Regions from separate parts of the Nostocoides veronense genome, predicted to be linked through region 2. Evidence: riboswitches for the same ligand, from Rfam matches in the RefSeq annotation. Region 2 holds a riboswitch; the other holds the start of a gene.
The links. Region 2 has a riboswitch for cyclic di-AMP ahead of ABD225_RS11300 (C40 family peptidase). Riboswitches for the same ligand answer to the same signal wherever they lie in the genome.

Region 1 (11,827 bases), on a different contig from region 2:
GATCGCGGACGGCGATCACGTCACGGTCGGCACCAAGCTGGTCCAGGGCGCGATCGACCCCAAGCAGGTGCTGCGCATCCTCGGCCCGCGCCAGGTGCAGATGCACCTGGTCGACGAGGTGCAGGCGGTCTACCGCCAGCAGGGTGTCGCCATCCACGACAAGCACATCGAGGTCATCGTGCGGCAGATGCTGCGCCGGATCACGATCATCGAGTCGGGCGACGCCGATCTGCTGCCGGGCATGCTCGCCGAGCGCGGTCGCTTCGAGGAGGAGAACCGCCGGGTGGTCTCCGAAGGCGGTCGCCCCGCCTCGGGTCGTCCGGAGCTCATGGGCATCACCAAGGCTTCGCTGGCCACGGACAGCTGGCTCTCAGCGGCCTCCTTCCAGGAGACCACGCGCGTCCTCACCGAGGCCGCGATGGAAGCCAAGTCCGATCCGCTGCTGGGCCTGAAGGAAAATGTCATCCTCGGCAAGCTGATCCCCGCCGGGACCGGCCTGACCCGCTACCGCAACATCAAGGTCGAGCCGACCCCCGAGGCCCGCGCCGCGATGTACGCCCTGCCGAACTACGACGAGTATGCCTACCCCGTCTTCGGGTCGGGCACCGGCGAGGCCATCCGCCTCGACGACGCCGAACTCGGCCTCGACAACTACTGATAGCTGTCGACACGCAACGCCGTCCCGCCTCGCGGGACGGCGTTGTGTCGTTCTAGGCCTGGCGTCTCGCGCTGCGGGCTCGGGCTGGGGGCTTCGTAACCTGTGCTAACACCAATTAGGTGACTGTGGACAGGGTGCAACCTGTTCACAGTCACCTAACCTGTGCAGGGTTCGGCGGGTGCTCGTGGGCGGGCCACCTCGGCCGGGAACGGTGGTGCTCGCGGGCCAGGGTATGGTGGTCCGTCGGCGCCCGAGCGCCGGTGCCGCCTTAGCTCAGATGGTAGAGCAGCCGCCTTGTAAGCGGCAGGTCGCCGGTTCGATCCCGGCAGGCGGCTCTCCTGTGTTTTTGGCTTCGTCTCCTCAGCGCTCGGCGGCCCAGCTTGCTGCGCTGCGCTGCGCCGTCTCGCTCGATCGTCGAGCCCTCCCGCCGAGCGCTGAGGAGACGAGCAGAGTGTTACAGCACCTTGTTGAGGTAGGCCTGGAGGGCCTTGGTGGTGCCGCTGCCCCAGACGCCATCGGGGGTGGCGCCGACGAGGCGCTGGAGGGCCTTGATCGTGATCGGTCCGACCTGGCCGTCGGCGGCGACCTTGAGCTTGGTCTGCAGGGCCTTCTTGTCCGTCGTCGACAGCGAGCCGTCGACGGGGCGGGCGAGCCACTTCTGCATGGCGCCATAGGTTTTCGGGCCAAGCACGCCGTCGACGACGAGGTCCCCGGACGTCGTGCCCGTGCCACCGGTGCCACCGGTGCCACCGGTGCCGGCCCACGGGTCGACGGCCAGGCCGTTCTCCTTCGTTAGGCCGGCGCGGACCGAGCACACCGGCCAGGCGCCGGGGCCTTGCACCTTGAGCACTTCCTGCGCGGTGTCGATCTGCTCGGCCTTGGTGGCCTGGTGGGCGTAGGCGGCATACTGCCCGCCGCCGAAGCCAGTCCAGGTGGGGGCGGAGAACTGCAGCCCGCCGTAGTACCCATTGCCGGTGTTGATCGCCCAGTTGCCGCTGGACTCACAGGCGGCGACCTTGTCCCACACCGTGTCGGCGTGGGCAATGGTGGGGGCCACGAGGACGCCACCGGCGGCCGCCGTCGCGAGGGCGGGAACCGTCATACGGGTGCGGAGGGAGCGGGCCGGGGCGCGGTGACGCCCGGCATACGAAATGGCGCGAGCCATGGGGGGATTCCTTTCCTGACAGGCGCCGCTGAGGTGAGCTGTCGGGTTAGGGAGGTCAGGTTCCCTGCCGCACAGGCGGCTTCACCCCAAGGCCGGCATCGCTGCGCGGCCACATGTGGTTCCCCCAGCCATCCGGGCGGCCCGGGTGGCCGCAAGAGGTGTTGATCGCTGGATGGTTAGGCGCGCGATCAGACCGAATGGAGGTGAGCTATCCAGTTGTCGTGGCGCGAACGCCTCGGACACGGTAGGGGATGGCCCGGCGCCTGTGCAATCGCCATGTGCTTGCTTGGTATGCCGTGTGGGAGCGCAAGCGGGCCGGCGATCGTCGCGATCGCCGGCCCGCCCGGTGGGTTATCGGATCAGGTCACAGACCCCCGAGTCCGTTCGGCGAGCCCACGCCGGTCGGCGCGTCATAGCCCTTCAGGCCGTTGCAGAGGTAGTCGCCGCCGCAGATGCCATTGGCTCCGCCGACCACATCGAAGAAGGACCCACGCGTGGTGTAGGGCGTCTTCGAGGTGAAGGTCGTGGAGTTCCCCGCCCGCCCGATGAGGCCCGCGACATACGGCGCGGAGGCGCTGGTGCCGCCACCGACGACCCAGCCCGGCTCGAGGCCGAAAGGGTTCTCGTAGGTGTCATAGACCGCGACGCCGGTTTGCGGGTCAGCAACCGCGGAGACATCGGAGACGGTGCGCATCGAGCAGTGCGTGTCCTTCTGCCACGGGCTCTTGGCGATATAGGCCGAGCAGGCGCTGCCGGCGCCGCCCCAGACGTCCTCGTCCCAGCCGCGCGCGCTGCCCGGCTTGCGGGTCAGGGTCGTGCCGCCGACGGCGAGCACCTTGCGGAAGACCGCGGGCGCGGAGGCAGCCGTGAAACCCCAGTCGCCGCTGGAGGCGACGGAGATGGTGCCCGTCTTTTCGTAGGCGTCTCGGATCTGCCAGATGTATCCGGACTCGTCGCCGCCATAACTATGCGAGATGACAGTTGCGCCCTTACGGGTGGCGGTGCGGGTGGCTTCGGCGAGGCTGTCCATGTAGTTGTCGTCGGCCTCGACGAGCATGATCTTGCAGCTCGGGCAGGCCGCCGACACCATGTCGAGGTCCATCGAAGCCTCAAGCGCCCAGCCGCCGTCCGCCATCGGGTAGTCACCCTTGATGCCGCGTTGGTTGAGCTTGGTGAAGCATCCGTTCGCGCTGGTGCAGGGCGGCAGGCCCATCGTCTTGCGATAGACCGCGAGGTCCTTCTCGGCATTGGGCACATCGAAGGCGATGACGATCGCCACGGTCGTGCTCGCGCCGCCGGCGGCGGGGATCTTGTATGCGGATCGCAGGTCGGCCGCGCCATAGCCGGCGGGCATGCCCTTGGCCGTGGTGCGCCCGCCATTCTCTTGGCGGAAGACGCTCATGCAGCGTGCGTAGGCCTCGCGGCTCTCTGACGAGCACGGTTTGCCCGCCGGCTTGGCGTCCGGGGCGGCCATGGAGATGGCCGGGATCATGCTCATGCCGAGGGTCGCGGCGGCGAGCACGGTCATACCCCTGCGTGCCGACTTGCCCCGGCGAAATGGATTGATACCCATGATGATTCGTGTCCTTTCGAAAGGGTCAGCCGGCGATGCCGAAGGCGCCGTCGATCTGCTCGGTCAGGGTGGAGCCGGCGGCGTCGGTGACCGACACCTTCAGCCCGATGGTGTTCTTGCCGGGGGCGGCCTTAGGGATCGTCAGGTTGATGGTGCGCGCGGCACCCGAGCCCGCGACGGGGGCAGCGGTCCAGGTGCGGCCGTCATACGACACCCACGCCTTGACCGACGTGATGCCCTGGGCGGTGGCCCGGCCGACCTGGCTGATGTCGAGCGAGATGGCTCGCTTCCCGGAGGGGAGGGCGTTGAGGGAGTCCAGTCCGGTCGCGGTGTAGTCGAGACCGAGATACGGCAGGACGGTGCAGGTCGTGCCATTGCACAGCCAGTCCTTCGGAGCGGGGAAGCCGGCCGAGACCTTGGTCGACACGGCGGTGGTCATCTTCGTCGTCCGCGGGAACGGATATCCCGAGCGAGTGGCCGAGGCAGACATGGAGATGACCTTGGGGTTGGCGCGCGAGGGGAGCTCGCTGCCGCCGGTCAACTGGCCGGGACCGTCATACAGAACGGTGTTATCGGCCTTGATCGTCACCGATCCGAAGTTGTCCGGGTCCACAAAGTCGATGCCTCCGCCGTGCTGGCGGTCGCTCAGCGGGGGTGCCTGGACATTGAAACCCCGATACGACCCATCGGCGCCGAGGCAGGCAGGGCAGATCTTGAGCAGGGTCTGCGGGGTGACCGGAGTGAAGCGCTGGTGCAGGGGCGCTTGGCCCCAGACATCGGAGGTCACGGTGCCCGGGCGGGGCGCGCTCGTGGATGAGTTGAAGAGACCTTTGAGCGTGAACACCGGATCGAAGCTGAAGTACTGGTTCAGCTCGGCCTCGGAACTGATGCCGGCGCCTGCGGAGACGTACTCGGTCAAGGTGGAGCCACCCGGAGGTAAGCCCACCCCGGAACCGAAGTTCCCCGTGTAGATGGTCCGGGCGAACATGGCGGAGGAATAATCCTTGACCCCCACGAAGCGGTTCTGGAAGGTGGTCATATTGGTCCGGTCGTTGCGGCGCACGATCACGCCATTGGGGATCCGGCCCACGATGGCATTGGCCGTCAGCACCCGGTAGTTCCTCTTGACCGAGTCCGGATTGACCCCGACGACATTGCGCGAGAGCAGCTGATCGCCGTGCAGGGATCCCACGGTGGGAGTGAGGCGGACGACCGTCGAGGCGTCGCCTCCGACGCTCCAGAAGAAGGTGGCGAAGCCGCTGTCCGGGGATCCGACACTGCGCAGCAGGGTGGTGTCGGCCATGAGCGGCGTCATGGGCCGGTCGACGCTGGCGCGCATCGTCGCGGTGGCCTTGCGGGCATCGAAGACGATCTCGCGGGGTCCGGTGATCGAGGTCTCCGGCGTTGTGCCCATGACAAAGGAGCCGTCGCCGCCGTCCACGGAGGTGATCAGCTGGTAGGTACCGGCCGCGACGCTGACCTTGGCCGTGCCGTGGAATGTTGGCGTCGCTCCCACGCCCCGATTCGGATCGTTGACGTTGTAATAGCCGACGAAGGCGTCGGTCGGGTTGCCGTGGCGGTCGAGGACCTTGATGGTCAAGGTGACCATTGGCCAGCTCGGGTTCGCCGTGGGCTTCGCGGGCACCTGCACCCTGGTCACATGGGCGAAGAGGTGCCACGCCGTGCTGCCCGCGAGTGCCTTGCCCAGTGCCGCGCTGCTGGAGGCATCGACATACCCGATGCCCTTGGTCCCGGAGCGCGAGGTGATGACGACGCCGGGGACGGCAGTGGCGGCGCCGGCCGAGGCGTAGGTGATCGTGACAGCCGTGCGACCGGTTCCGCGCGCCGCGAGGGCGTTGGCGTCAAAGAGGGCCGGGTCGAGAACGCTGCCGAAGACGGGGCGGATCGAGCGGGGCACGACATATGCCGCCTTGCCGATCACCATCTTCTCGACGCCCTGGCGAGCCCAGATGCCGAGCGGGACGAGCGAGAGCCGGCCCTGGGCGTCGCGGGTGACCCGCACGAGGTCGCCGGTGGGCAGCGTGACGATCGAGCTGCTCGCGGCAGTCGACGTCGAGGGAGTCCAGCGGGCCGCGAACGGACTCGATGGGGCGGGCGCACCGGCGACGGCGGGCACGGCACCTCCTGCCGCGAGGATGGCGCCGGCCCCCAGTGCCAGCGCGAGGAGTGGCTTGCGTGTCATGGTCAACCCTTCTGCAGTGAATCGGGTGGTGTGCCGGGACCCGTCGAAATGGCACGGGGCAGGGCTGGTCATTCCGGTGAATGGTCGCCGGGATGGGGGGTTCAAGGGGCCAATCGGTATGCGGCCGTGATGGTTTCGTCGAGTCGAGTGCCATCCATCGCCACGGCGGACACGCGTAGGTCGCCGCTGGTGCGGCCGGGCCCAGCGGACGGGATGGTGAGGGTCACGGCATACCGGCCGCCGCCGAGGGCCGTCACCGGTGCATTGACCCAGCCGGCGCCGTATGCCGTCTCGACCCGCACCGAGCGCAGCGCGGGCGTGTGCAGGCCGACCTGGTGGAGGGTCAGCGTGAGCGTGCGGCGGCCGGCCGGCAACGTGCCGTCAACCCGGACGGGGAGGTTGTAATCCGCATACAGCATCGGCAGCACCTGGCACGGTCCGGTGCCGGCGCACTGCCAGCCGGCGGGGATCGGCCGCGCGGCGGACATCGGAACCGTCAGGATCGTGCGTAGGTGGGTGCCGGTGCGATACGGCGCGCCGCGGTCGACGTCAACGGTCGCGGTGAGGACGGTGGTGCCCATGGGAACCGGCACGCCGGGCTCCGTGATGAGGTAATCGGTGCCCGAGGCGATGGTGCGGGCATCGGCGCGCACCGACCAGGCCACGGTGTCTGGATCGGCATACAGGATGTGCAGGGGGAAGGTGTCGCGCTGAAGTGCATACAGCCACAAGGCTTTTGATGAGTCGAGGCACGCGAAGCAGGTGATGGGATCGGGCGCGAAGATCGCCGGGTCGGAGAAGATCCCGGTGTGGATCGGCTCCTTGGCCCAGTCCTCGGCAAACCGCCGCGGGCTCGGCAGCGAGCGCCACTCGGACTCGATCTGGCCGAGTTGCGCGTCGACGTCCACCATGAAGGTGGCGTGCGTGGAGTAGTTAGGGCCAGTGGAGACGAACTCCGTCACCCGGCGGGCGCTGTCCAGGAGGCTGCCGAAGGACCAGCCGCCAAGGTCCGCGTCCGCGGCCGCCCGAAGCAGCATGCGACGCGTGGTGTTCGGGCCGTAGAACGTGCTGTCAATCCGCGCAAAAGTCTTTGGGTCATAGGAGATGGACACGGGACGATTCGGGATCGGCCCGGAGCGACGGGCGCTGACGGCATACCGGCCCGCTTGTTGTCCGGTGGGGGAGTAGGCGAGAAGCGAGTTGGTGAGGGCGGTCCTCGCCTGCGTGCCGACGGCCGTCGGGGTCACGAGCAGGCGCGGCGTCATCCCATCGCCAATCGTGCCGAAGGAGACCGATGAGCTGTAGTCGACGGTGCCGACACTGCGTTCCAGGGAGAGTTCGAACATCTTCGGGATGTTCGGCACGCCGAGGTTGACGGTGACGGGCGTGGTGGCGCTGCGCACATCGAGTGTCACGCTCCGCGCTGACGTCACCGTGAAGTCGGAGGACTGGGCGATCATGGCGGTGCCGTCGGCCGCGTTGTCCATCGCCAAGAGCAGATACCGCCCGGTGGGCACGCTGGCCTTTGCCACCCCATTCGTGAGCCCGAGGAAGACCCCACCCTTGTCGGGATTGTCGACATTGAAGGCGAAGACGACGCCATTGAGTCCGCGACTGTCGGCCCCGGTGACCCGAGTGGTCAGGGTGAACATCGGCCAGGCCGGATTCGCTGTGGGCTTGGCGATGGGTCGCACCGAGGAGACATTGGCGAGCAAGGCGCTCGCGGTGTTTTTCGCGAGGGCTGCGCCGAACGCGCGGGACGACGCCTCCGTCACGAAACCCTTGCCGGACAGGCCATTCCGCGAGGTGACCTCAACGCCGGCGACGGCCGTTGCGGATGTTGTCTGGGCATAGGTGATGTCGACCGGCATCCGGCCGCGGGAGGCGGCGATCGCTCGCACATCGAAAAGGCCCGGGTCGAGTCGGGTGCCGATCAGATCGTGCAGAGCCCGGGGCAGGACGTATGCCGCCGCGCCCGTCCGCGCGGTCAGCGCGCCACCGCGCGGGAAACCGGAGGGCAGGGCGAGCGTGGTGGCCCCCGCGGACATCGTGCCGAGCTCGACCACATCCCCGGTCAGCAGCCGGACGCGCGTGGGCGCGGCGCGGCCATGAGCCGCGAGCTTGACGGCGGGCGCGGCAGCGGCGGGCGCCGCCCCGGCGGCCGCCGCGCCGGCGGGGGCCACCGCGGCGACCCCTCCCGCGACGCCCAGCGCGAGCGCCGTCAATGGACCCAAAGCGATAACAGAACGACCCACCAGAAACACCCCTGCACCTCTGGCTCGGCCGGTGGTCGGGCGGCGCCCGCGTCGGTCGATGCTTCGGTGATCTTCACACCCGACATACCGGGTATGTCAACCCTTCCTCAGAACTATTTACCGAATCCGAGGACAGGCCATCTCGGGTCTCAGCGGCCGAGGGTGGCGCGGGCGATGACGAGGCGCTGGATCTGGTTGGTGCCCTCAAAGATCTGGGTCACTTTGGCCTCGCGGAAGTAGCGCTCGGCCGGGAAATCCTGGGTGTAGCCGGCGCCGCCGAGGACCTGCACGGCATCGGTCGTGACCTTCATCGCCGCATCGGTGGCGATCAGTTTGGCGATGGCCGCCTCCTTGCCGAAGGGTCGCCCGGCATCGCGCAGGCGAGCGGCATACAGATAGCTCGCTCGGGCGGAGCCGACCGCCGCCGCCATGTCGGCGATCAGGAAGGCGAGGCCCTGATTGCTCGCGATGGGCCTCCCGAACTGCTCGCGCTCCACGGCATACTTCGCGGCAAGGTCAAGGGCTCCTTGAGCCAAACCTGTTGCGCCAGCGGCGATTCCGAGGCGGCCGGAGTCGAGACCAGCGAGCGCAAGCGGCATACCGTGCCCCTCCGCCCCGATCCGGCGGCCCTCGGGGACCCGGACCTCGTCATAGATCACCTGGCGCACGGTGTCGCCGTGCAGGCCCATCTTGCGTTCGGGTTCGCCGAAGCTCAGGCCGGGGCTGTCCGCGGGGACGATGAAGCACGAGATGCCCCGTCCCCCGTCGTCGGAGGTGCGGGCGAAGGTCGTGTAGTAGTCGGCGTGGCCCGCGTGGCTGATCCAGGACTTGGTGCCGGAAATCAGATAGTCGCTGCCGTCGCGGCGGGCGCGGGTGGTCATGGATGCGACATCGCTGCCGGCCTGCGCCTCGGAGAGGGCGTAGGCACCGAGCGTCTCGCCGGACAGCATCCACGGCAGCAACTCGGCCTGCTGCTCGGGGGTGCCGGCGCTTGCGACCGGATAGCAGGTGAGCGTGTGCACGGAGATCCCGAGGCCTGCGGCCATCCAGACGCTCGACAGCTCCTCGAGCACCTGCAGGTAGATCTCGTACGGCTGGCCGGCCCCGCCGAACTCCTCCGCATAGGGCAGCGACATCAGCCCGGAGGCACCCATCAGGGTGAAGATCTCGCGGGGGAAAGCATCGGTCTTGGCCGCCGCGGCCTCGACCTGATCGACACGCGGTCGCAATTCCTTCTCGGCGATTTCGCGAACCAGGGCGATCAGGTCCGCGCCTTCATCGGTGGGCAGCAGGCGCTCGACAGGCATGATCAGCAGGGTAGGCGGGCCGCTGCTTCGGAGTCGAGCCGGGCTGGGGCGATCGGCGCTAGGGCCGGGCGCTTGGCCGATATCGCATCGCCCGAGCTGCGCCCGTGCAGGCGGCGCTGGACCCATGGCCGCAGATGAACACGGGCCCAGGCCGCGTGATTGGTCAGGGCCTCGCGCCGCCCGAGCCGGTTGGCTGCGGGCAGCGGCTCGCGCCAGTCGTCGTTGTTCAGGGGTATGCCGAGTGCGGTCGCCGCCGCGCACGCGACCCGGTGATGGCCCTCGGAGGTGAGGTGGATGCGGTCGTCGGCCCACATCCGCCAGTCTTGGAGTGCCTTGAGCCCCCACACATCGACGACGGCAGCGCCATGCCGACCGGCGATCGAGTGCAGATTGGCCGTGTGGGCGGCATGCCGGGGCCGAAGGGCCGCGAAGATGCCGGCCTTCGCCGGATCGCTCGGCGTGGCGAGCAGAACGTCCGCCCCCATGGCGCGGATCCGTGCGACAGCCGCATCGAGACGGTCAGCGACCTGTTCCAGGTCGACGCTGGGGCGCAGAATGTCATTGCCGCCGCCGACGATGCTCACCAGATCCGGTTGCAGCGTGAGTGCTGAGTCCAGTTGTGGCCCAACGACATCGTCGAGTTTCCGGCCGCGAACGGCGAGATTCGCGTAGGCGAATTCGTGCCCTGCGTCGACGGCCAGGGCGCTCAGGTGCGCCGCGAGCCGGTCGGCCCAGCCGCGAAATCCGTCGGGTGGTTCGGGCAGGGGATCGCACATACCTTCGGTGAATGAGTCGCCGATGGCGACATAGCGATGCCAGGGTGCGGAGGTCACAACCGACAACTCTAAGCAGCCGACCCGGTGGTCAGGCGGTGCGGGTGTGCGGCAGCGGGCGACGGCGTGCGGCGGCTGTCGCCGCGAGGACGACGAGCGCCGCGATCGCCGCAGCGATCCCCACGACGGTCGACTCCGGCCGATCCGTCAGCCGCCCGACCGCGATCCACCCCAGTCCCCAGCCCATCGCGAGGGCGACGCCGAGGCGCGGGCCGAGCCGGTCCGCATACAACATCCCCAAGCCGGCGGCGACTGCTAGCACGATCACGGTGAGGATCTCGGCGACCCACTTCTGCGGCTCGAAACCCGAATCCACCAGGGTCGCTGCGATATTGGCGCAGGTCGCCACGGAAACCCAGCCGAGGTAAAGCCCGAAGGTCCCATCGGTGATCACCCGGTCGAGCGTCGACTCCGCGGGCATCGATGTCAGACGACTCATGAGCACGCCAAGGGTCAGCACGAGCGCGGCGATGATCGCGACGCTGACCCACAGCCAGCCGGCGCGAACCACAAGGAGCCACAAGGCATTGAGCACCATTGTCGCGGCGGCGAGCCAGCCGGTCGCGCGATGCCGCGGGCTCTCACCGACAGCCCGCCACTGCCAAATCGTGTAAACGAGGAGCCCGAGATAGATCGGCGTCCAGATGGAGAACGCTGGGGCAGCCGGCGCGATATACGTCGCATCGGCAGCCAGCGCGCCACCCGACGCCTGCTGGACCTCCGGGCCGCCGAGGACCCCGAGACCGACCATCGTCCCGATGATGCACAAGATCTCGGCCGCCGTGATGGCCAGCCGGCGGGCGAAGTCGCTATTCATGAAGGGTTTCTTGAGTCGGTGGAATTCATTGTCAGGCCGGAGTTTTCGAGCACCCACGTCCAGAGGCGATCTCGATCGGCGGGCGTCGAGCGCGTTGTCGGCAGGAAGTTCGTCGACCGCTCGTGCCGGTCGTGCCACAGCCCCCCGCCGGGCGGAGCGGGCATGGTAGCCAGCAGCCACGTGATCGTGTCGGCACCATCATCCGGCTGCCGCAGGAGAGGCCCCATGACCTTGTCGAAGCCTGGGAGCGATTCGGTGACGCCGGGCGTCGTGACCCACCCGGGGTGCATGGCATAGACGTGCGCCGCTGGCCACCGCCTGACGAAGTGGTCGAGCAGGTCGACCTGCGTCCTTTTGCTGCGCGCGTATGCCGTTGCGCCAGAGAACTTTTCGGATTGATACTCCGGGTCGTCCACGGGCAGCGGCTGCGTGTACATCCCGCCTGAGGTGACGAAGACGATCCGCGAATCGGGAGCCAGTCGATCCGCCAGGAGGTCGGTGAGCAAGACCGGACCGAGCACGTGGACCGCCATGGTGAGCTCGTGGCCCTGGGCGCTCTCGGTGCGTTTCGCCGGGAGCACGCCCGCATTGTGGACAATGCCGTGCAACTCAATGCCGCTGTCTCGCAAGGCCGTTGCCGCAGCACGGACCGATTCCAGGTCAGCCAGGTCGGCGGTCCAGACCCGGGCATCGTGGGGGAGGCGATCGGCGACCGCCTGCCCCTTGGCGCGGTCACGAACGAGCAAATGCACCGTGGCGCCCAGCGCGGCGAGTTGCTCGGCGACGGCGGTTCCGATGCCCGATGACGCGCCGGTGACAAGCACCTGCCGCCCGATCAGCGTTGCCGGCTCCGGGTCGGCCGGCCAGGTGGACAGCCGCGACCGCACGGCCGGGCCGATGCGCGAAAAGCCGGGAACGACGGTGCGGTCCAGGGCGGCATCGAGTGCACTGGCGGCCGCTGAGCGGATGGATCGAGAGGTCATGACGCGAACTCCAGGACGTGAGGGAGGAGGAAA
Region 2 (11,827 bases):
TAGATCTCCTCGGCCACCGAGCCGACCTCCTCGTATGTCGTCCGCCCGCCCCGGGGCACGAAGCCCGGGAGCGCTGTCGGCGCCCAGCCTGCCATGCGGCATACGGTGGGGCCATGGGCAAGATCGAGATCGTCGAAGGCGACATCACCCGGGAGAAGGTCGATGTCATCGTCAATGCCGCCAATTCCTCGCTACTCGGCGGAGGCGGCGTAGATGGTGCGATTCACCGCGCGGCCGGACCGGAACTGCTCGCGGAGTGCCGAGACCTGCGGTCCTCGACATTGCCCGACGGGCTGCCGCCGGGCGACGCCATCGCCACCGGCGCCTATGAGATCAAGAAGGTGAAGTGGATCGTCCATACGGTTGGCCCGAATCGCCATGCGGGACAGACAGATCCGCAGGATCTTGCCCGCTGTTTCAGCAATAGTCTGCACCTGGCCCGCAGCCTGTCAGCCCGCAGCATCGCGATCCCCGCCATCGGCGCTGGGGTCTATGGCTGGGACCACGAAACCGTCGCCGACCTGGCGATCCGGGCGGCGCTGGCCGAGCAACGCGAACGCGGCGGGATCGATCGGATCCGTTTTGTGCTCTTCAGCAAGGACGCGGCCGCGATCTGGTCGCAGGCCAAGCTCACCCACCTGGGGCGCTAATCCGACCAGGCTCGCAGCGGGGACAGCAAAACGCCGGGCCACCCATGGGCTGGCCCGGCGTTTCGTGTAAGCGAATACCTCAGGGGCGACCGTAGGTGGCGCTGGAGGACCAAATCGCTCGCAGGCCGGAGGACAGGCCGGTGCGGGGGCTGTCATACATCATGCCGTTGCCGGCGTAGATGCCCACGTGGTAGGCGGGGTAGCCGAAGAAGACCAGGTCACCCGGCTGGGGGTTGCTGACCGGGGTGGCAGCGGCCTGCTGGGCGGCTGCGGTGCGCGGCAGCGAGATGCCGACCTTGGCGAAGATGTACATCGTGAAGCCCGAGCAGTCGAAGCCGGCCGGGGTCGAGCCGCCATACACATAGGGGATGCCGGAGAGCGCGGCGGCGATCGCCAGGACACCGCCGTGCGCCGGGATGGACGGCTGCGGGGCGGGCGTTGGCGCGGGGGTGGTGGCTGCCGGCACCGAGGCGCGCGTGGTGGACCGGCTGGCCGGCGCCTGAGCGGTGCGCGAGGCAACCAGATCCGTCGCGGTGGTCGCGACGACGACCGGCTTGGGCTTGGGCTTCGGCTTGGCAACGGCCTTGACGCCTATGACGCCATAGGAGGCCTTGACGGGACCGACGGCAGCCGGGGCGGTCAGAGTGGGGGCCGTCGCCGTCTTGGCGGCGGGCACGGTCACGACCGGCGCGATGGGCGCGGCCTGGGCGACCGGGAGACCGAAAGCGGTGACCAAGCCACCGGCGGCGGCCAGCACGGCGCCGGTGCGCACAAGAGATTCGGGGCGGCGAGCAGCAGCGCGCGAAGACGACAAAGACACGAAGTGACCTCTCGACGCCTACGAGGTGAGCTGTCGGGTTCGGGCGAGAGTCTGCTGCCCGGCCGTCGCTCCTAGGCTCCGGCTTCACCCCAAGGACGCGACGCCAAGGTCGCGCCCACAAGTGGGTCCCCCGCTCCTACCAAGCGGTGTGCGAGTGGTCCAGCGTCGCCCGGGGGTAGGACTCGGCGACCCAGGCTGCCGGTGTCCACGTAAGGCGTGGACACCCGCACGACGGTAGCGAAGTTCCCCGAAAATGTCACATTCGGGTCACGGCGGGGCGACGAATGGGCGACATCGCCTGGCCGACCAGCGGAATCGTCAGGGAGTGACACCCGCCGCGACGAAGACGTGATCGGCGATCTCGGGCGGCAATGAGACGCCATCGGTGAGGGGCCGGCCCGCCCCCACCGCAATGACTCGACCGTCCGCCCGGTGGACATCGGCCTTGCGACCCGGCACCACACCGCTCTCGGTGAGCAACTGAAGGGCCTCGTGATCGACCTGAACCGGTTCACCGATGCGGCGCACCACCACCCGGCACGGATCGTCGCTGGCGATATCGGACAGGGTCACCAGGCCGGCGCGGAAACTCTCGGACGTGGCACCCTCGCCGAGAAGTTCGTCGAGACCCGGAATGGGATTGCCATAGGGCGAGGTGTAATCACCGCCGAGCATGTCCAGGATGCGCCGCTCGACGCGTTCGGACATCACATGCTCCCAGCGGCAGGCCTCGTCGTGGACGTACTCCCACTCCAGGCCGATGACATCGACAAGCAGGCGCTCCGCCAACCGGTGCTTGCGCATCACCCGCGTCGCGAGGACGCGCCCGTGGTCGGTGAACTCCAGATGCCGGTCCCCGGCCAAGGACACCAGACCGTCGCGCTCCATCCGAGCGACCGTCTGCGAAACGGTCGGCCCGGAATGCCCCAGACGCTCGGCGATGCGGGCACGCAGCGGCGTGATGCCCTCTTCGTCGAGTTCAAAAATCGTCTTGAGGTACATCTCCGTGGTGTCGATCAGGTCACTCACCCGGGCATCCTCTCATTGACCCGGCGCGAGCGGTCCAAGGCGGCGACCCACCAACCGATCCAGCCGGACGCCACCATGCCGGCAGCCCCGACCACGACAATTGCCGGTGCGAGCCCGACGATCGCGATGAGACCGCCGGCCGTCAACGGGCCACCAGACATCCCGATATCGCCGAACAGGCGCCACCCGCCGAGGTACTTGGCGCGATGGATCCTGGGGGCCGTGTCCGCACCGAGCGTGATGACGATGCCGGATCCGAGTCCGTTACCGACCGCCATGAGCACGGTGACCGCCAGCACCTGCCCGAAATCGTGCGTCAGCGGCAGCAGCACCAGGCCGAGCCCGAGCAGGACGGCCGTGGGGACCGCCACCCACGCCCGGCCGAGGCGGTCCATGACCGCGCCGGCCGGATAGAACAGGCCGATCTCGACGAGCGAACTCACGGCGAAGATCAGCGAGATCTGGGCCGCGCTGAGTCCGACATGGTCGCCCCACAGCGGCACGATGCTCATCCGCAGGGCGCGCAGCCCGTTGATTGCGGTGACCCCGAGTCCCAGGGTGGCGAGCGTATGCCGATGCCCCCACAGCACCGCGCGGACGCTGGCCGGGTCGGCCAGCCCCGCTCGGCGTTCGTCCACGCCGAGGTCCTCGACTTGGAGCACCAGTCCCAACGCCAAGATGGACATCACCGCACTGAAGATGAAGGCCACCCGCGGGCCGAAGGTAGAGATCAGCGGCACCGCGAGCAGTGGCCCCAAAAACATCCCGACCCGGTGACTGCCACCGAGGCTCGACAAGGCCCGAGCACGCAGGTGAGATGGGACGGCGTCGATCATGAAGCCCTGCCGGGCCAACAAGAAGACGCTCCACGTCATACCCGTGATGAGGGTCGCCGCAGCCAACACGATCAGGTGCGGCGACCACGCACCGAGCAGAGCGACCGCTGCGCCAACTGCGGACGCGGCAACCATGGCCCGGCGCTCGCCGACTCGGCTGATCAACGCCCCCGCGGGCAGCGAGGTCGTCACCTGCCCCACACCCAGCAGAGCGCCGACGAGCGCCGCCTGACCGACGCTCGCGCCGAGCTCGCGGGCGAGCAAGGGCACAATCGGGATCGCCGCGCCATACCCCATCGCCTCCAGGACTGTCGGTCCATAGGCGCTGATCGCGACGGACCGCAGGCGAAACTCCCCCGCTGTCGTATGCGGACCGCCCACCCCCGCGGGCCCGCTCACCTCAGCCCCCGCTTGGGCACCGGCGGGCCGCCTGTCACGGCTGCCGGCGGCTCACCGACCACGCCTGCTCATCGTCCAGGGTGCCCGGCGCGATCTTGGAGAAGACCAGCCGGTCGTGCAGCCGCGAGCGCCGACCGCCCCAGAACTCGACCTCGTGCGGCACGATGCGCCAGCCACCCCAGCCCGGCGGGCGGGGCACGTCCGCAGGAGAACCGGTGTCGGGATAGCGGGCGGCGAACTCGGCATACCTCGCCTCCAAGTCGGCCCGCGAACCGATCGGCGCGGACTGATCGGAGGTCCAGGCCGAGATGCGCGACCCCCACGGCCGGCTCGCGAAGTAGGCGGACACCTGCTCATCCGCCAGCCGCTCAGCCCGCCCGCGCACCCGGATCGCCCGGAACATCGAGGGCCAGGTGAGCGAGGCAGCGACCGACGGATTACTGACCAACTGCCGGCTCTTGGTCGACGACAAGGAGGTGACAAAGCCCAGACCCTCCGGTTCGAAGAAGCGCATGAGCACGGTGCGGACATCCGGAACGCCCAACTCATCGACCGTGGCGAGCGACAAGGCTGTCGGCTCGGGCACGTCGGCTCCCGTGCTCGCCCGCTCGACGGCCTCGCGAATCCATCGGTCGGCCTGCCGAAAGGGCGTAGCGGCTAGGTCACGCTCATCGAGGCCATCGCCGGAATAGTCAGTGCGCGGGGCGAGCGATTCGGTCATCCCGGCAGGTTATGTCTTCGTTCCGACAACCCCACGCGACGGACCACCGTCCGAGCCAGGCGCCAACCTGATTTAGGCTGTCACCCGAATGTCGGCAGTGGGGCCCACACACGGGCACCCCTGACGACACCGATCCGTGACAGTGTCCACCGACACCACCGGCAGGAATGGGGCAACTCCATGAGTGACAGCGACGTCAAGCACGGCCTGGAAGGCGTTATCGCGTTCGAATCGCAGATCGCCGAGCCGGACAAGGAAGGCGGCGCGCTGCGTTATCGCGGCGTCGACATCAAGGAACTCGTCGGTCGTGTCAGCTTCGGCCAGGTGTGGGGTCTGCTGGTCGACAATGAGATGGATCCGGGCCTGCCGCCCGCCGAGCCCTTCCCGCTGCCGGTACACACCGGAGACATCCGCGTCGACGCCCAGTCCGCGCTCGCCCAGCTCGCCCCCGTGTGGGGTTTCCGGCCGCTGCTGGACATCGATGCCGCCGAAGCTCGTGACAATCTCGCCCGGGCCTCCGTCATGACGCTCTCGTTCATCGCGCAGTCCGCGCACGGCCAGGGGTCCCCGATGGTGCCGCAGCGCCGCGTCGATGAGGGCAAGACGATCGTCGAGCGCTTCATGATCCGCTGGCGCGGCGAGCCCGACCCCAAGCACGTCGAGGCGATCGACGCCTACTTCATCTCGGCTGCCGAGCACGGCATGAATGCCTCCACCTTCACGGCGCGGGTCATCGCCTCGACCGGCGCCGATGTCGCGGCGTGTCTTTCGGGGGCCATCGGCGCCCTCTCGGGTCCGCTTCACGGCGGTGCCCCGAGCCGGGCCCAGCACATGATCGAGGGGGTCGAGCGCACCGGCAATGCCGAGCAGTATGTTGCCGACGTCCTGAACCGTGGCGAGCGGCTGATGGGCTTCGGGCACCGCGTTTATCGCGCCTACGACCCGCGTGCCGCTGTCCTGCGCGACACCTGCAAGCGCCTCGGCGCCCCGCGCTACGAAGTCGCGGCCGCCCTCGAGAAGGCCGCCATCGCCGCGCTCGCCGAGCGCTACCCGGAGCGCAAGATGGAGACCAATGTCGACTACTGGGCGGCCGTGCTGCTCGACTTCGCCGAGGTCCCCGGCGAAATGATGACTCCGCTCTTCGTCTCCGCCCGCACCGCCGGCTGGGCCGCGCACATCCTGGAGCAGAAGAAGACCGGCCGCCTGATCCGCCCGAGCTCGAAGTATGTCGGCCCCGGCCCCCGCCCGCTCGAGGACGTCAAGGGCTTCCGCCCGCTCGTCTGAGTTCTCTCGACGGCGGGTAGCGAGTGTGAGCGACCCGATGCTGGACACCCCGCCGCGCGGCGGGGTGTCTTTGCTTGTATGGAGTGCGTGACTGCATCGCTCACCGACCTCAAACTTCCCGACGATCTGCTGCCGGCCGACGGCCGGTTCGGCTGCGGCCCCTCCAAGGTCCGCCCGGAGCAGGTCGCCGCGCTCTCCGCCCTCGGCACGACCGTTCTCGGCACCTCACACCGGCAAGCGCCGGTCAAGAATCTCGTCAAGGCGGTCCGCGAGGGCCTGAGTGAGCTCTTCCAGTTGCCCGAGGGGTATGAAGTCGTCCTGGGCAACGGGGGCTCGACGGCTTTTTGGGATATCGCCGCCTTCGGCCTGGTCCGCGACCGCGCGCAGCATCTGGCGTTCGGCGAGTTCTCCGCGAAGTTCGCCTCCGTGACCAAGGGCGCCCCCTTCCTTGGCGAGCCCACGATCGTCAAAGCCGACCCGGGGAGCCGGAGCACGGCATATGCCGAAGCTGGCGTGGATGTCTACGCCTGGCCCCACAACGAGACCTCGACCGGCGTGATGGCAGACATCACCCGTGTCGACGGCGCCGACGATGACGCGCTGGTCCTCATCGACGCGACCTCCGGCGCGGGCGGCCTGCCCGTCGACATCACCCAGAGCGATGTCTACTACTTCGCCCCGCAGAAGTGCTTCGCCTCCGATGGTGGCCTGTGGCTGGCGATCTTCTCCCCCGCCGCCCTGGCCCGTGTCGACGAGATCACCGCGAGCGGTCGATGGGTGCCTGACTTCTATTCGCTGCCGACCGCGATCGATAACTCGCGCAAGGATCAGACCTACAACACCCCCGCCGTCGCGACGCTGGCGATGATGGCCGAGCAGTTGCGCTGGATGAACAACAACGGCGGCCTCGCGTTCACCACCAGCCGCACTGCCGATTCGTCCTCGCGGCTGTATGCCTGGGCGGACGCCTCCCCCGTGGCGACACCCTTCGTCACCGACCCGGCCGCCCGCAGCCAGGTCGTTGGCACGATCGACTTCGACGAGGCCATCGACGCCGCAGCGATCGCCAAGGTCTTGCGCACCAACGGAATTGTCGACACCGAGCCCTATCGCAAGCTGGGCCGCAATCAGTTGCGCGTGGCGATGTTCCCCGCGGTCGACCCCGACGACATCTCCCGCCTCACCGGCTCGATCGACTTCATCCTCGACCGGCTTTGAGTTGATTCGGCTCGGGCCCTCGGTCCGGAGCCACAGCGAGGAGCACGAGCCCGGCGGCGAGCGTCAGTCCATGAATGACGCGTACGGGAGCCGGGGTGAGGCACTCGAGATTGCAACCACACCGGCCTCAGCGCTGCACGCCACCGGTGCTTTTGCCCGCGCCATCGGCCTGATCACGATGGAACTCGGAGGGCAGTTCGTCGGCACCTTCGAGCCCGCTGATCAGCTGTATGCCGCCCTGCTGGCTCATGACGCCGACGCCATCGGCCTCTAGAAATCGTGCCTACGACAGGGCAGCGAGGATCGTGAAGGCGATCATCACGACCAGGACGAACCAGGTGGCATAGCGGCGGAAGCGCGGGGTCATCGGGCGGCCTCGGGCATGATGACCTCGGTGCCAGCGGTGATGCGCAGGTAGGGACGTTGGTGCGGGGCGAAGCTCACCCGCATATTGTCGTGCCGCGCGAGATAGAAGGCGACCATCCCCAGCGCGATGAGCAGGGCGACCGGTCCGATGCCGATCGTCCAGCGCGCGCCGAAGGTGTCGCCGATCCAGCCGATCACGGGCGCTCCGAAGGGCGTGCCGCCCATGAAGATCGCCAAATACAGCGCCATCACGCGCCCGCGCATCGCCGGGGCAACCCGCAATTGCACCATGGCATTGGCCGTCGTCAGTGCGGTCAGAGCGGCCAAGCCGACGGGCACGAGGGCCAGCGCGAAGAGCGGATACGTCGGCGCGAGCGCGGCGAGGGCCGCGGAGGCGGTGAACGCGACGAGCGCCACGAGCAAATGCCGAAGGCGCGGGTTGGCGCGCCGGGCCGAGAGAAGGGCCGCAGACAGAGAGCCGACCGCCATGATCGAGCCGAGCAGACCAAACTCCGTCGGCCCCTTGCCGAACACCTGGGTTGCCATCAGTGCCATCGTGATCTGGAAGTTCATCCCGAAGGTGCCGAGCACGAAGACCAAGCCCATGACGAGTTGCAGATCCGGGCGGCCGCGGACATACCTCAAGCCCTCCACAATCGAGCCGCGGCCGCGCACCCGAGGTGCGGGCGAGAGCGCCGTGACGTCCAAAGCAATCAGCGACCCGAGCACGGCGACGAAGGTGATCGCGTTGAGCAGCAAGGCAATTCCCGTGCCCCACGCGGCGATGACGAGACCCGCGACGGCCGGCCCGATCAGGCGGCCGGCATTGAAGGATGCCGAATTGAGCGCCACGGCATTGGCCAGCCGCTCGCCGGGCACCATCTCGGATACAAAGGCCTGCCGCGCCGGATTGTCGACAGCGGTCGCCATTCCTTGCAGTAGCGCGAGCGCATAGACCTGCCACAGCTGCGCGACACCCGCCACGACGAGCAGGCCCGTCACGAGCGACACCAACCCCAGGGCACTCTGCGTGACCAGCAACAGCGACCGCTTCGCCAGACGATCGACCGCGGCACCGGCCAGCGGCGCCAACAGCAAGAAGGGGAGGAACTGCAGGCCGGTCACGATGCCGAGCGCGCTGGCGGAGTGGTCCGTCAGTTCGGTCAGGACCAGCCAGTCCTGCGCCACCCGCGCCATCCAGGTGCCGATATTGGAGATCAGCGCGCCGGCGAACCAGATGCGGTAATTGCGCACCGACAGGGAGGCAAAGGTGGGGCTCATGTGGCGTTCAGCGCCTCAAGGATCGCCGTCGCCTCCCGCAGCACGCCTTGCTCGTATGCCGTGAGCTCGCCGACCCGGCGCGCCATCCAGGCATCCCGAGACGCCCGGGTGCTCGCCAACACCTCCAGCGCCGCCGGCGTGAGGGTGAGCCGGACGCACCGGCCGTCGTCAGGATCGGGTGCCCGCACGACATACCCCTCCTCCACGAGCGCGGCGACGGTGCGTGTCATGCTCGGGGCGGCAACCTTCTCGGCCTCGGCCAGCGCGCCTGGCGTCGCGATGCCAGCCTCGATGTGAACGAGCACTGAATACAGATGCGGCGCAAGGGCTTCGGGGTTTTCGTACTTGATGCGGCGAGCGATCCGCATACACGCCAGCCGCAGGCGGGCCGCGACGTCGGCGACCTCTGCAAGCTCGGCGGGAGGAGTAGCGGACATGATGGTTAGCTTAACTCATTAGTCTTGCTAACTAATTCCTGTCCAGCATGCAGAAGGGCGCACCGGAGCGATCCGGTGCGCCCTGCGGCAGATGTTCGGGTCAGACGCCGAGGACCGACTTGACCGGGTCGATGGCGAAGTACAGCACGAAGAGCGCCGCAGTGATCCACATCAGGGGGTGCACCTGGGCGGCCTTGCCCTTGATGATCTTGATCAGGACATAGACGACGAAGCCGGCGCCGATGCCGACCGCGATCGAATAGGTGAAGGGCATCAAGATGATCGTCAAAAAGGCCGGCAGCGCGATCTCGATGTCGTCCCAGTCGATGTCCTTGACCTGCTGCATCATCAAGAAGCCGACGACCACGAGCGCGGGAGTCGCCGCCTCATAGGGGACAACCTCCACGAGCGGGGACAGGAAAGTCGCGATGAGGAAGAGCAGCCCGGTGACCACAGAGGCCAAGCCCGTGCGCGCCCCCTCGCCGACGCCGGAGGCCGATTCGATATAGGAAGTATTGGACGACACCGACGCGGCGCCACCAGCCATCGCCCCGACCGAGTCGACCAACAGAATGCGCTCGGAATGCGGAGGCGTGCCTTCCTCGTCGTTCAGCTCCGCCTCGGCGCCGATCGCCACCATCGTGCCCATCGTGTCGAAGAAGTCAGCGAGCAGCAGGGTGAAGATCAGCAGCACAGCGGAGACGACCCCGATGGCCTTGAACGACCCGAGCAGGTTGAAATCCCCGAGCAAGGAGAAGTCCGGGGTGCGGGCGACCGAACTCGGCAGCTTCGGCACATTCAGGCCCCAGCCGGTCGGATTGACCAGTTCGCCCTTGTCATTGTGCTGGCTGCCGATCTTGCCGACGGCTTCGACGATGATCGCCAGCAGGGTCGCGCTGAGGATGCCGTAGAGGATGGCGCCGCGCACCTTGCGCACCATGAGCGTGACAGTGATGAACAGGCCGAGCACGAAGACCAACAGCGGCCAGCCCGCGAGGAAGCCGCCGACACCAAGTTCGCCGAGCGGGCCGCCGGCGGACTTGCGCACGAAGCCGGCATCAACGAAGCCGATGATCGCGATGAACAGGCCGATGCCGACGGAGATCGCCGTCTTCAGTTGTGCCGGCACGGCGTGGAAGACGGCCGTCCGGAAACCGGTCAGCACGAGGATGGTGATGATGATGCCCTCGAGCACCACCAGGCCCATCGCATCAGCCCAGGTCATCTCCGGCAGCTTGGCCACGCCGAAGGTCACGAAGGCGTTCAGCCCCAGACCCGTCGCCATCGCGAGCGGGAAGTTCGCGACGACGCCCATCAGGATCGTCATGACGCCGGCGACCAGGGCCGTCGTGGCGGCAACCATCGGCAGATTGGGCGCGGCGCCGCCGCCGAGGAAGCCACCCGTGGAGTCAGCTTGGGTGCCGATGATGAGCGGGTTGAGCACGACGATGTAGGCCATCGTGAAGAAGGTCGCGAGGCCGCCGCGGATCTCGCGCGAGATGGTGGATCCGCGGGCCGTGATGGAGAAGAATCCGTCGAGTCCGCCGGCGGGCGGTTGGGGGGTTTGACGGGCCGTCGCCCGCGCGCTATTCGCCATGGCGCAAACCCTAGGACACCGCGACGACCGGCCAGAACACGGCGCGGCCCGGTCCGTATGCCGCCCAGCGCAGACGGGTTAGGCTCGACGCCGTGAGCACCCTGCGCCGCGACAATGGCATCCCCGCGCCGCGCGCGCCCGAGCCGGTGAACTTCCGGATGGATCGCATCGTGCTGGCCGGGATGGGCGTCTGGGCGGTGGCGCTGGTGCTCACCTTGATCATCCCCGCGCTGCACCGCGGGGACCGCCACTGGTGGCCGTGGGCCTGCGTCGCGGGGATCGGGCTCGGCCTCATCGGCTATTTGTATGTCCGTCGCGGCCGCGGGAATGCCGCCGACGCCCATCCGGTGCCCCAGGCCGCAGACCCGCAGAGCCACTACTAAGCGGCGCCCCCGGACACCCGTCAGAGGCGAACGGACTCGACCGTGAAGTCGTCGACGATCGGTTCGGGCACGCGTTCGGCGTCGCGGCGATCGATATCGACCTCGCTGTGCGCCCCGCAGCCGTGGTCGATGCTGACCACCGTGCCGTCCGAGGGCGACCACTCGTTGGCGCACAGGCCGAAGACCGAGCGCAGCGCGCCCGTGATCGGCACGAAGAAGCCGCAACTCGCGCACGGAGCGGGCGCCTTCACCGCCACGGCGGCGCCGGGACCGTGGTCCCCGTCATACCACCGCTGCGCGGCCTCAGCCCGCCCCTGCGAGGACAGGACGCGGGCACGGCCGAGGCCGAGTTCCCACAGCGCGGTCGCGTCGACATCCTCATCGCCCGTCGCCTCGAAGCCCGCGACCAGCAGCGGATCGTCCTCGACATAGGGCGTCACATCGCCCGGGCCGACATCGCCGGGGGCGAGCCGATCGGCATAGGGCAGCCACGCCGGAGCCTGCAGCGCGTCGGCACCCGGCAGCAGCGCGGTCTCACAGACCGTCACCGTCTTGCTGCGCGGCGCGCGGGCGAGCGAAACCGTCCAGACCCAGCCGGGATATGCCGAGGCGGTGCAGGCGAACGAGTGCAGCGCAAGGCGTTCGGCCACCATCGTGGCGCCGAGGTGGTCGCCCACACTGCCCGGTTCGGCGCTCTCGGCGAGCGCGTCCAGCGCCAGCTGGACGCCCCCGATGAGGGCCGGATCCGCCTTGACCGCCGCCGACATCAGGCCTCGAGGTCCGCCGCGACGGCGCGCAGCACCTGC

Region 1: linked by a shared signal. The riboswitch ahead of ABD225_RS02215 (transglycosylase family protein) and the one ahead of ABD225_RS11300 (C40 family peptidase) in region 2 are both predicted to bind cyclic di-AMP.

What each region holds. Positions count from the first base shown of each region.
Region 1 is NZ_BAAAPO010000006.1:230,601-242,427, forward strand. Features, by position in the region: gene ABD225_RS02205 (DNA-directed RNA polymerase subunit beta') at 1-658, shown strand, start outside; tRNA gene ABD225_RS02210 (tRNA-Thr) at 921-993, shown strand; gene ABD225_RS02215 (transglycosylase family protein) at 1,113-1,823, opposite strand; cyclic di-AMP (ydaO/yuaA leader) riboswitch at 1,832-1,985, opposite strand; gene ABD225_RS02220 (S53 family peptidase) at 2,188-3,396, opposite strand; gene ABD225_RS02225 (hypothetical protein) at 3,422-5,599, opposite strand; gene ABD225_RS02230 (hypothetical protein) at 5,701-7,854, opposite strand; gene ABD225_RS02235 (acyl-CoA dehydrogenase family protein) at 8,004-9,161, opposite strand; gene ABD225_RS02240 (SGNH/GDSL hydrolase family protein) at 9,164-9,994, opposite strand; gene ABD225_RS02245 (TspO/MBR family protein) at 10,026-10,811, opposite strand; gene ABD225_RS02250 (SDR family NAD(P)-dependent oxidoreductase) at 10,808-11,794, opposite strand; gene ABD225_RS02255 (CPBP family glutamic-type intramembrane protease) at 11,791-11,827, opposite strand, start outside.
Region 2 is NZ_BAAAPO010000036.1:19,887-31,713, reverse strand. Features, by position in the region: gene ABD225_RS11310 (PH domain-containing protein) at 1-95, opposite strand, end outside; gene ABD225_RS11305 (O-acetyl-ADP-ribose deacetylase) at 114-650, shown strand; gene ABD225_RS11300 (C40 family peptidase) at 730-1,470, opposite strand; cyclic di-AMP (ydaO/yuaA leader) riboswitch at 1,472-1,626, opposite strand; gene ABD225_RS11295 (iron-dependent transcriptional repressor DtxR) at 1,789-2,499, opposite strand; gene ABD225_RS11290 (MFS transporter) at 2,496-3,734, opposite strand; gene pdxH (pyridoxamine 5'-phosphate oxidase) at 3,769-4,455, opposite strand; gene ABD225_RS11280 (citrate synthase 2) at 4,636-5,739, shown strand; gene serC (phosphoserine transaminase) at 5,827-6,957, shown strand; gene ABD225_RS11270 (hypothetical protein) at 7,028-7,231, shown strand; gene ABD225_RS11265 (MFS transporter) at 7,321-8,604, opposite strand; gene ABD225_RS11260 (MarR family winged helix-turn-helix transcriptional regulator) at 8,601-9,041, opposite strand; gene ABD225_RS11255 (NCS2 family permease) at 9,142-10,638, opposite strand; gene ABD225_RS11250 (DUF2530 domain-containing protein) at 10,731-11,021, shown strand; gene ABD225_RS11245 (DUF3027 domain-containing protein) at 11,042-11,788, opposite strand; gene ABD225_RS11240 (cold-shock protein) at 11,788-11,827, opposite strand, start outside.